Regions from separate parts of the Citrobacter sedlakii genome, predicted to be linked through region 3. Evidence: predicted binding sites of a transcription regulator. Region 3 holds the regulator's gene; each other region holds the start of a gene.

Region 1 (3,281 bases), 960 kb from region 3:
ACGTCCCACGTAGCGGTTTTTCACAAACCCCTGGCGGTACGGCTTACCCAGAATACGGGCAATTTCCAGCGCGATATCGCAGGACGTTTCCGGGATCGGGATCACCACGTCGATATCCAGGTCTTCCCACTCACGGGCAATTTTTTCACCCAGCCTGGTCCCCATATTAACGCGGGCGCTGTAGACGGAAATTTTGTCAATGAAGGAGTCCGGACGCGCGAAGTAGACGTACTCAAACAGACACGGGTTGCTGACCGGGTTTTCCGCACACTGGCGGGTAAACAGTTGGCCTTTTTCCGTGATGTACACCGCCTCGCCGGGCGCGACGTCACGGAGGAATTCGAAGCCCAGCGTATCAAGCGCCACGCTTTCTGAGGCCACCATGTACTCGGTACGGCCATCGCCAATATCGCGTTTGCCCAGCACCAGCGGACGGATCCCGTTCGGATCGCGAAAGGCGATCATCCCGTGGCCGATAATCATCGCCACGCAGGCATACGCCCCGCGGATCTGGCGGTTAGTCGCGGCGATAGCGGCAAAAATGTTATCGGCTTCCAGCGGATAGTGACGAAAGTTATCCAGCTCGCTGGCAAAGATATTCAGCAGGATCTCTGAATCGGAGGTGGTATTGATGTGGCGACGCTTTTCTTCGAACAGCTTTTTACGCAGCTCGTGGGCGTTGGTCAGATTGCCATTGTGGGCAAGCGTGATGCCATACGGTGAGTTGACGTAGAATGGCTGAGCCTCTGAGGCGCTGGAGCTGCCAGCCGTTGGGTAGCGCACATGACCGATACCCATGTTGCCCTGCATACGCTGCATGTGACGCGCTTCGAACACGTCGCTCACCAGGCCGTTCGCTTTACGCAAGCGGAAGCAGTTGTTCGCATCAATGGTGATGATGCCTGCGGCATCCTGGCCACGATGCTGGAGCACCGTTAAGGCGTCATAAATCGACTGGTTGACCGGCATAACACCGGCGATACCGACAATACCGCACATACGTCTTTTTCCTCGTTAACCACATCTCAGAACCCAGTCAGGTTCTGGGCAAGAAACTTGACGAGCTTTGCAGATAGTCAAAAAACCATCTGATGATGAAACTGAACTCCGGGATAAGCCGTGACTGACTCCAGTCCTCACTTTTCGACAAACCGGTAAAGGTATCGAGAAAGAACAGAATAGCGGCAACAATCAGTACACCACGCAGAGCCCCAAAACAGATCCCCAGCACCCGGTCAGTACCTGACAACCCGGTTTTTTCGACCAGTTGCCCGATAACAAAGTTGACGACCGCGCCGACAATGAGCGTCGCGATAAACAGCACCGCGATGGCAATCCCGTTTCGAACCAGTTCGTCTTCAAAGCCCGAAAACCAGACAGACAGATAAGTGTAGTAATGGCTGGCGACAAAGAAAGCACAACCCCATGTCACCAACGATAACGCTTCACGTACAAAGCCACGGATCAGGCTAACCAGACAGGAAAAACCAATCACCGCGATAATGGCGTAATCAATCCAGACCATAAGTGTCCCACGATTTAACGCCCTGCCGTCCTGTTCGGGGCGCATTCTAACAGAAAAAGAAAACGTTTGCGTAGGGATTTCCTTCCCACGCGTAAATAAAAATGGCGCTGAAAAAATATTCAACGCCATCATACTTTTTGGCCGTTTTTGGCCTTGCCGGATGGCGTCGTTAACGCCTTATCCGGCCTGAAAAACCGCGTCGCGCCTGGCGACAGGGGGCTTAGTTCGGACTGTATCCCATCACCACTCCGCTTAGCCCGGAGAGCTGTTTCAGTTCACCAAGCGCGCTTTTCAGCTTGTCGCGAGACGCGTCCGGCCCGACCAGGATGCGGGTGATTTTTCCCTGCACTGGCGTCGACGGCACAGTATATACCCGGTAACCCGCGCCGCGAAGTTTACCCACAATCTCATTGACCTTGTCGGCGTTTTTCAACGCCCCTAACTGAACAACATAGGCTTTCCCGGTCGGTGCCGGTTTTTCTTCTGCCGCGGGCTTAGGCGCTGGCGCTGTCGGCTCTACCACCGGCTGTGGTTTCGGCTGCGGCTTCGGTTTTTCAACCGGTTTTGGTTTTGGCTTTTCAACCGGCGCTGGCGCCGGATCAATCGCCGGATTGTTGGTCGACGCATAGCGCGAAGGGTCCAGCGACGGTGCCGCCGCATCGCCTGCGCGCACTTCTTCCGCAGCGCCTTCCGGCGGCTGGGTCGGCAAAGCCTGCGTGGCGGCGGGCATCATATCAGGCTCATCGCGATCGCCCGGTTTCGGCACCAGCGGGATAGCGGCAAACTCATCCTGATAATGCTTTTTTTGCCCGTCGAGCAGGCCTGGAAGCACAATCACGCCCAGTGCGACCAGCACAATTGTGCCAACTAAACGATTCTGAAATTTACTCGCCACCGATTCTCCCCGCGTCCATCACTTCCATGACATGTGCCACCGTGTGGAATGATCCACATACCAGTACGGTATCTTCTGGTTTCGCCTCCGCCAGCGCCGCCTGCCATGCCTGCGCGACACTGTCATAGACAGTGCCCTGGCCCAGATGTTCCAGCAGCTGTTCCGCCGTCGCGCCGCGCGGCCCTTCCAGCGGAGCACAATACCAGTCGTCGACCACGCTTTTCAACCAGGCTAACGTTCCCGCAATATCCTTATCATGTAGCATACCGATAACCGCCAGCACGCGCCCTTGTTTCGGTAACCCTTTCAGTCGCCCGGTCAGGTATTCCGCCGCATGGGGATTATGCGCGACATCGAGAATGACCCGTGGGGACTCGCTCACAATCTGAAAACGTCCGGGTAGAATCGCCCCGGCAATACCGTCGCGGATCGCCTGCTCGCCGATCGTAAGCCCGCTTGCGCGCAGCGCCGCCAGCGCCGTCGCCGCGTTTGGCTGCGGCACCTGCGGCAACGGCAAACCGGTTAACGTACCGTTGGCGTCGGTAAAACACCAGCTGTCGCCCGACACCGCATAATGCCAGTCTACACCGCGTCGCTGGAGCAAAGCCCCTTTTTCCTGCGCGACGTCGGCGATGGTATACGGCATTTCCGGTTCGCCAACAATTGCCGGTTTTTCAGCGCGGAAGATCCCGGCTTTTTCCCGGCCAATGCTTTCGCGATCCGGTCCCAGCCAGTCGGTGTGGTCAAGCGCGATACTGGTGATCACCGCGACGTCAGCATCCACCATATTGGTGGCGTCCAGCCGACCGCCTAACCCCACCTCCAGAATAACGACATCAAGATTCGCCTGCTTAAACAGCC
Region 2 (3,281 bases), 1.1 Mb from region 3:
CATCAGACCCAGCTTGTGTTTGACGAGTGGGTGTTTGACTTCCACGATCTTCATACTCTTCTCCTTTCCTCAGACGAGTGGCAACCACAAAAAAATCGCCGGATTATACCGCTTTTCCTCCTGGGCGCAACATAACGTATGCATGACCTGGATCAAGCAAAGTTATTTACCTTTGGCTGATGAGTATAAAACACGCCCCGCATTCTGCGCGGGGCGGCGGGTCAAGTCGCTGAAATCAGAGCGTTTCACCGTTGCTTTTAATCACCTGCTGATACCAGGCGAAAGATTTTTTAGGCTGCCGGGCCAATGTGCCGCTCCCGTCATTATTTTTGTCGACGTAGATGAAGCCATAGCGTTTTTTCATTTCGCCCGTGCCAGCGGAAACCAGATCGATGCATCCCCATGGCGTGTACCCCATCAGATCCACGCCATCCTCCACCACCGCTTTTTTCATTTCGCGGATGTGCGCGGCCAGGTAGTCAATACGGTAACTGTCGTCCACCGATCCGTCAGGCTGCTGAACGTCAATGGCGCCGAAGCCGTTCTCAACGATAAACAGCGGCAGCTGATAGTGGTCCCAGAACCAGTTCAACGAATAGCGCAGGCCGACGGGATCGATCTGCCCCCCCCAGTCCGACTTCTGCACGTAGGGGTTGGCGACCAGATGCTTCGTTTCGTCATAGTCAAGCTGTGGATTATCCTCCGTCGCTTTGGTGGTAAACGACATGTAATAGCTAAAGCCAATGTAATCAACGCAGCCCTCAGACAACGCGGCGCGATCGGCGTCGGTGATATCCAGCGCGAAGCCGCGGCGTTCGAAATAGTTAAGGATGTGCTGCGGGTATTTACCGCGTACGTGGACGTCGGTAAACCAGTAGCGGCGGTGCATGGCGTTCATCGCCATCATCATGTCGTCCGGCGCACAGGTCAGCGGGTATATGGGGCACATGGCGATCATGCAGCCGACCTGTAGCGCCGGGTTGATTTCGCGGGCGGCTTTCACCGCCAGCGCACTGGCTACCAACTCGTAGTGCGCCGCCTGGTACATTATCGGTTCGCGATCTTCGCCAGGCTGGTATTTCAACCCGGAGTTAGTAAACGGCGCGAAGTCTTCATGATAATTCGCCTGGTTGTTAATCTCGTTAAACGTCATCCAGTATTTCACTTTATGCTGATAGCGCGTAAACGCCACCTTCGCAAAGCGCACGAAAAAGTCGATGAGCTTACGGTTGCGCCAGCCGCCGTATTCTGTCACCAGATGGTACGGCATCTCGAAATGCGACAAGGTGATCACCGGTTCAATGCCGTATTTCAGACACTCGTCAAAGAGGTCGTCATAAAATTGCAACCCCGCTTCATTGGGCTGGGTTTCGTCTCCCTGCGGAAAAATACGTGTCCAGGCAATGGACGTGCGGAAACACCTGAAGCCCATTTCCGCGAACAGTTTTATGTCCTCTTTGTAGCGGTGGTAAAAGTCAATGGCGTGGTGATTGGGATAATTTTTGCCTGGCAGCACGCCGTCGGTGATTTCCCGCGCGACGCCGTGCGCGCCCGCGGTCATCACATCGGCCACGCTGATTCCCTTTCCGCCTTCCTGCCAGCCGCCCTCCAGTTGATGCGCCGCGACCGCCCCACCCCACATGAAATTCGCTTTAAATCCCGACATAGATTCCCTCGTTAATTCGCATTAGCAAAACAGAAACCGGTTTCAGTACGATACTGGGCAAACTTAGCCGCGCATTCAAGCAACGAAATGTACCCGGTTTCATTTTCGTGGCGCAGGTCATAAAAACGGCGCCGTACGAGAAAATCGCAGCAAAAATCAACACATAAAATCGGATGCAACGCAGGCTCGCAAACGTTTGCTTTCCCTGTTAGAATTGCGCCGAATTTTCCTTTTACCGCAAGAAATAACGTGGGGAACCAGGCAGTGACCGATAAAACCTCTCTTAGCTACAAAGATGCCGGTGTTGATATTGACGCGGGCAATGCTCTGGTCGATCGAATCAAAGGCGTAGTGAAGAAAACCCGCCGCCCGGAAGTAATGGGGGGTCTGGGTGGCTTCGGTGCGCTGTGCGCGTTGCCGCAAAAATATCGTGAACCGGTACTGGTTTCCGGCACTGACGGCGTAGGGACCAAACTGCGTCTGGCAATGGATCTTAAGCGTCACGATACCATCGGGATTGACCTGGTGGCGATGTGCGTGAACGACCTGGTGGTTCAGGGCGCTGAGCCGCTGTTTTTCCTCGACTATTATGCTACCGGGAAACTGGACGTGGACACCGCAGCCAGCGTCATTCAGGGCATTGCGGAAGGTTGTCTGCAGTCCGGCTGCGCGCTGGTCGGAGGGGAAACCGCTGAAATGCCAGGGATGTACCACGGTGAAGACTATGACGTCGCGGGCTTCTGCGTCGGGGTGGTGGAAAAATCAGAAATCATCGACGGTTCTAAAGTTGCCGACGGCGATGTGCTGATTGCGCTGGGATCCAGCGGCCCGCACTCTAACGGCTACTCGCTGGTGCGCAAAATCGTTGAGGTTAGCGGCTGCGACCCGGAAACCACCGAGCTTGACGGTAAGCCGCTGGCCGATCATCTGCTTGCGCCGACCCGTATCTACGTGAAATCGATCCTGGCGCTGATCGAGAACGTCGACGTGCACGCCATCGCCCACCTCACCGGCGGCGGTTTCTGGGAAAATATTCCACGCGTCCTGCCGGACAACACTCAGGCGGTGATCGACGAATCTTCATGGCAGTGGCCTGCCGTGTTCAACTGGTTGCAAAACGCCGGTAATGTTAGCCAGCACGAAATGTACCGTACCTTTAACTGCGGCGTCGGTATGGTGATCGCCCTTCCGGCAAGCGAAGTGGACAATGCGCTGGCATTGCTGAAAGCAAAGGGTGAAAACGCGTGGAAAATCGGTATCATCAACGCTTCTGATTCCGAACAGCGTGTGGTTATTGAATAATGAATATTGTGGTGCTTATTTCCGGCAACGGAAGCAATTTGCAGGCGATCATTGATGCCTGCAAAGAGAAGAAAATCAACGGCACCCTTCGCGCAGTATTCAGCAACAAGGCCGATGCGTTCGGCCTTGAACGCGCCAGAAAAGCGAACATTCCTGTGCATACGCTGACGGCCGATCAGTTCGCCAGCCGTGAAGCGTTTGACCGGGAGCTGACCCTTGAGATCGACGCGTATGCGCCTGATGTGGTGGTGCTGGCCGGTTTTATGCGCATTCTTAGCCCAGCCTTTGTCGCTCATTATCACGGACGTCTGCT
Region 3 (3,281 bases):
ATGGCGGCGAAAGCGGGGAGATACATGTCGGTGGCCAGAAAGCCCAGTACGCTCAGTCCCGCCAGCCAGACTAAAAACCCTTTTCCAGGTTGCATCGCTGCTTGCATAGTTGTTCTCTTATTTTAATGAATAATCTTCGCGCAGAGTGTAGGGAGTGTCTTTCTCCTTGTGAAACGGTAATATTTGGTTATTGCATTCAAAAATTTTGCAGGCAGATTATGTGGTCAGAATATGCGCTGGAAGTCGTCGACGCCGTTGCGCGTAACGGCAGCTTCAGTTCAGCGGCTCAGGAATTGCACCGGGTGCCTTCTGCGGTCAGCTACACGGTACGGCAACTGGAAGAGTGGTTGGCGGTCCCACTGTTTGAACGCCGCCACCGTGACGTGGTGCTGACGCCCGCCGGGGCCTGGTTTTTAAAAGAAGGGCGTTCTGTTATCAAAAAAATGCAGGACACCCGGCAACAGTGTCAGCAAATCGCCAATGGCTGGCGCGGGCAGTTGCCTGTTGCGGTGGATAATATCGTGCGTCCGGAACGGACCCGCCAGATGGTCGTCGACTTTTACCGTCATTTTGATGATGTAGAGCTGCTGGTTTTTCAGGAAGTTTTCAACGGCGTCTGGGACGCGTTGTCCGATGGTCGGGTGGAGTTGGCCATTGGCGCGACGCGCGCTATTCCGGTGGGCGGTCGCTATGCCTTTCGCGATATGGGAATGTTGAGCTGGAGTTGCGTGGTGGCGCGTTCCCATCCGCTGGCGAGCATAATGGGGCCGTTGAGCGACGACACGTTGCGAAACTGGCCGTCGCTGGTGCTGGAGGATACCTCCCGAAACCTGCCCAAACGCGTCACATGGTTACTGGATAATCAACGCCGTATGGTCGTGCCGGACTGGGACTCTTCCGCAACCTGTATCAGCGCTGGATTGTGTATTGGCATGGTGCCGACGCATTTTGCCAAACCTCGTCTTAACACGGGGCAGTGGGTTGCGCTGGAGCTGGAAAATCCTTTCCCGGATGCCGCCTGCTGTCTTACCTGGCAACAAAACGATACCTCGCCGGCGCTGGCGTGGCTGCTGGAGTATCTGGGAGACAGTGAAACACTGAACAGAGAGTGGCTGCGGGAGCCTGATGAGACTCCCGCAGGCGCGACTTAACGGCGGTAGTCGCGGAACGGGCCGTCCGCAACAGAGCGACGTTCAATCAGTCGCGGGTGGACTTCGATCGACTGGGACTCCTCGCGCTTATTGACGATACGGTCTAACAGCATATTAAACGCCGTTTCACCCAGAGAATCCTTCGGCTGATGAATAGTGGTTAACGCTGGCGTAAAGAAGCGCGCGTTTCGCACGTTGTCATAACCGATCAGCGAGACATCCTGCGGGACGCGCAGACCCATTTCATCGGCAGCACAGAGCGCGCCCATCGCCATGATGTCGCCGCCGCAGAATACCGCTGTCGGACGGTGTGACTGCGACAGGATTTGCTGCATTGCGCGGTAGCCGGACTCCGGCTCAAAATCGCCCTGCACAATCCAGTTTTCCGGCACGTTGATCAGCGCTTCTTCCATCGCTTTCATAAAGCCAGCCAGACGGCCTGCGCCGGTGTTCCGCTCCAACGGACCGGGAATCACGCCGATTTCACGATGTCCGCGCTCCACCAGGTATCGGCCTGCCATATAGCCGCCTTCAAAGGCGTTATCGATCACCGTGTCCGTGAAATCGGCTTTGGCTTCGCCCCAGTCCATCACTACCATGGGAATATGACGGTATTCTTCGAGCATAGAAAGCAGAGGTTCCGGATATTCAGAACACATGACCAACAGGCCATCCACGCGTTTTTGCGCCATCATCGACAGATAGGCGCGCTGTTTTTCCAGGTTATTCCACGCGTTGCCGAGGATGAGGGTATAACCCTTCTGGAAACAGTTTTTTTCAACGGCTTCTATAATTTCGGCAAAGTAGGCGGCTTCGCTGCTGGTCGCCAACAGGCCGATGGACTTGGTATGGTTGACCTTCAGGCTTCGGGCGACGGCGCTGGGGGAATAGTGCAATTCTTTGATTGCCGCCCACACCGCGTTACGCGTTTCTTCTGCAACAAAACGCGTTTTGTTAATAACGTGTGATACGGTTGTAGTGGAAACGTTTGCTCGTTTCGCTACATCTTTAATTGTTGCCATTACATCTCACTCCAGACCCAACCTGAACAGTAAAATACGCTAAGTAAACGTTTGCCTTTACACACCCTGATCGCAACATCAGGGTTGCGGCACGCCGGGAAAACGACACGGAACGTCAGGAAGGGGTCAATGGCCGGTACGCTAAACAAGTAAGCGTCGAATTTTGGCTGATCTTAACGAAAAGGGGAAGTGTTAAAAACAGATATCACCCTAAATCGTGGGAGATTTTTGCTTTCAAGTGTGTAAAAATGCGCTATATCACTTTTTGTGTGGGAATAAAAAGGAGAAAAGTTGATGAGCACCGATCTGAAATTTTCATTAGTGACCACGTTTATTGTTCTGGCTCTGATCGTGGCAGGTGGTTTAACCGCAGCACTGCACTGATTTACCGCTGAGGGAGTGTCGCTCCCTCACATTCCCTTCGCCAATTGTTATCAAAAATGCAAAAGTCTTTTGTAAATTTGTTAACTTCTCTTTTTTTGTGATTGATGTCATGCTTTTGGCTTTTCTTGTCCACCGCGTTTAAGCGCGAACAGGCGGAGTCATTACCGTATGAAAATAAATTACCCTTTACTGGCGTTGGCCATAGGCGCGTTCGGGATCGGCACCACTGAATTTTCTCCCATGGGATTATTGCCGGTCATCGCTCGCGGCGTTGATGTGACGATTCCCGCCGCAGGAATGCTGATCAGCGCTTATGCCATTGGGGTGATGGTCGGCGCGCCATTAATGACGCTACTGCTTTCACATCGCGGACGTCGCAATGCGTTGATCTTTCTGATGGCCATTTTCACCGTGGGCAATGTGCTTTCCGCTATCTCTCCTGATTACACCACCCTGATGCTGTCTCGCGTTCTGACCAGTCTGAACCACGGCGCCTTTTTTGGGCTGGGCTCCGTCGTGGCGGCAAGCGTGGTGCCAAAGCATAAGCAGGCCAGCGCGGTGGCAACAATGTTTATGGGACTGACAATCGCCAACATCGGCGGTGTTCCGGCTGCCACCTGGCTCGGTGAAACTATCGGCTGGCGAATGTCGTTTATGGCGACCGCTGGGCTGGGCGTTATCGCGATGGCGAGCCTGTTCTTCTCCTTGCCGAAGGGCAGCGCTG

Evidence for each region. The regulator PurR, encoded in region 3, represses purine synthesis genes. The targets are predictions, from matches to a motif close to CANGCAAACGTTTGCNTG.
Region 1: cvpA (colicin V production protein) is a predicted target of PurR. The motif match lies at 1,581-1,598, and genes of this name have one in related genera.
Region 2: purM (phosphoribosylformylglycinamidine cyclo-ligase) is a predicted target of PurR. The motif match lies at 1,852-1,869, and genes of this name have one in related genera.

The regions. Positions count from the first base shown of each region.
Region 1 is NZ_CP071070.1:1,523,148-1,526,428, reverse strand. Features, by position in the region: gene purF (amidophosphoribosyltransferase) at 1-999, opposite strand, end outside; gene cvpA (colicin V production protein) at 1,037-1,525, opposite strand; gene dedD (cell division protein DedD) at 1,746-2,420, opposite strand; gene folC (bifunctional tetrahydrofolate synthase/dihydrofolate synthase) at 2,410-3,281, opposite strand, start outside.
Region 2 is NZ_CP071070.1:1,378,800-1,382,080, reverse strand. Features, by position in the region: gene upp (uracil phosphoribosyltransferase) at 1-54, opposite strand, end outside; gene JY391_RS06545 (6-phospho-beta-glucosidase) at 236-1,666, opposite strand; gene purM (phosphoribosylformylglycinamidine cyclo-ligase) at 1,931-2,968, shown strand; gene purN (phosphoribosylglycinamide formyltransferase) at 2,968-3,281, shown strand, end outside.
Region 3 is NZ_CP071070.1:2,483,036-2,486,316, reverse strand. Features, by position in the region: gene punC (purine nucleoside transporter PunC) at 1-95, opposite strand, end outside; gene punR (DNA-binding transcriptional activator PunR) at 219-1,151, shown strand; gene purR (HTH-type transcriptional repressor PurR) at 1,148-2,173, opposite strand; gene cydH (cytochrome bd-I oxidase subunit CydH) at 2,468-2,557, shown strand; gene JY391_RS11850 (MFS transporter) at 2,726-3,281, shown strand, end outside.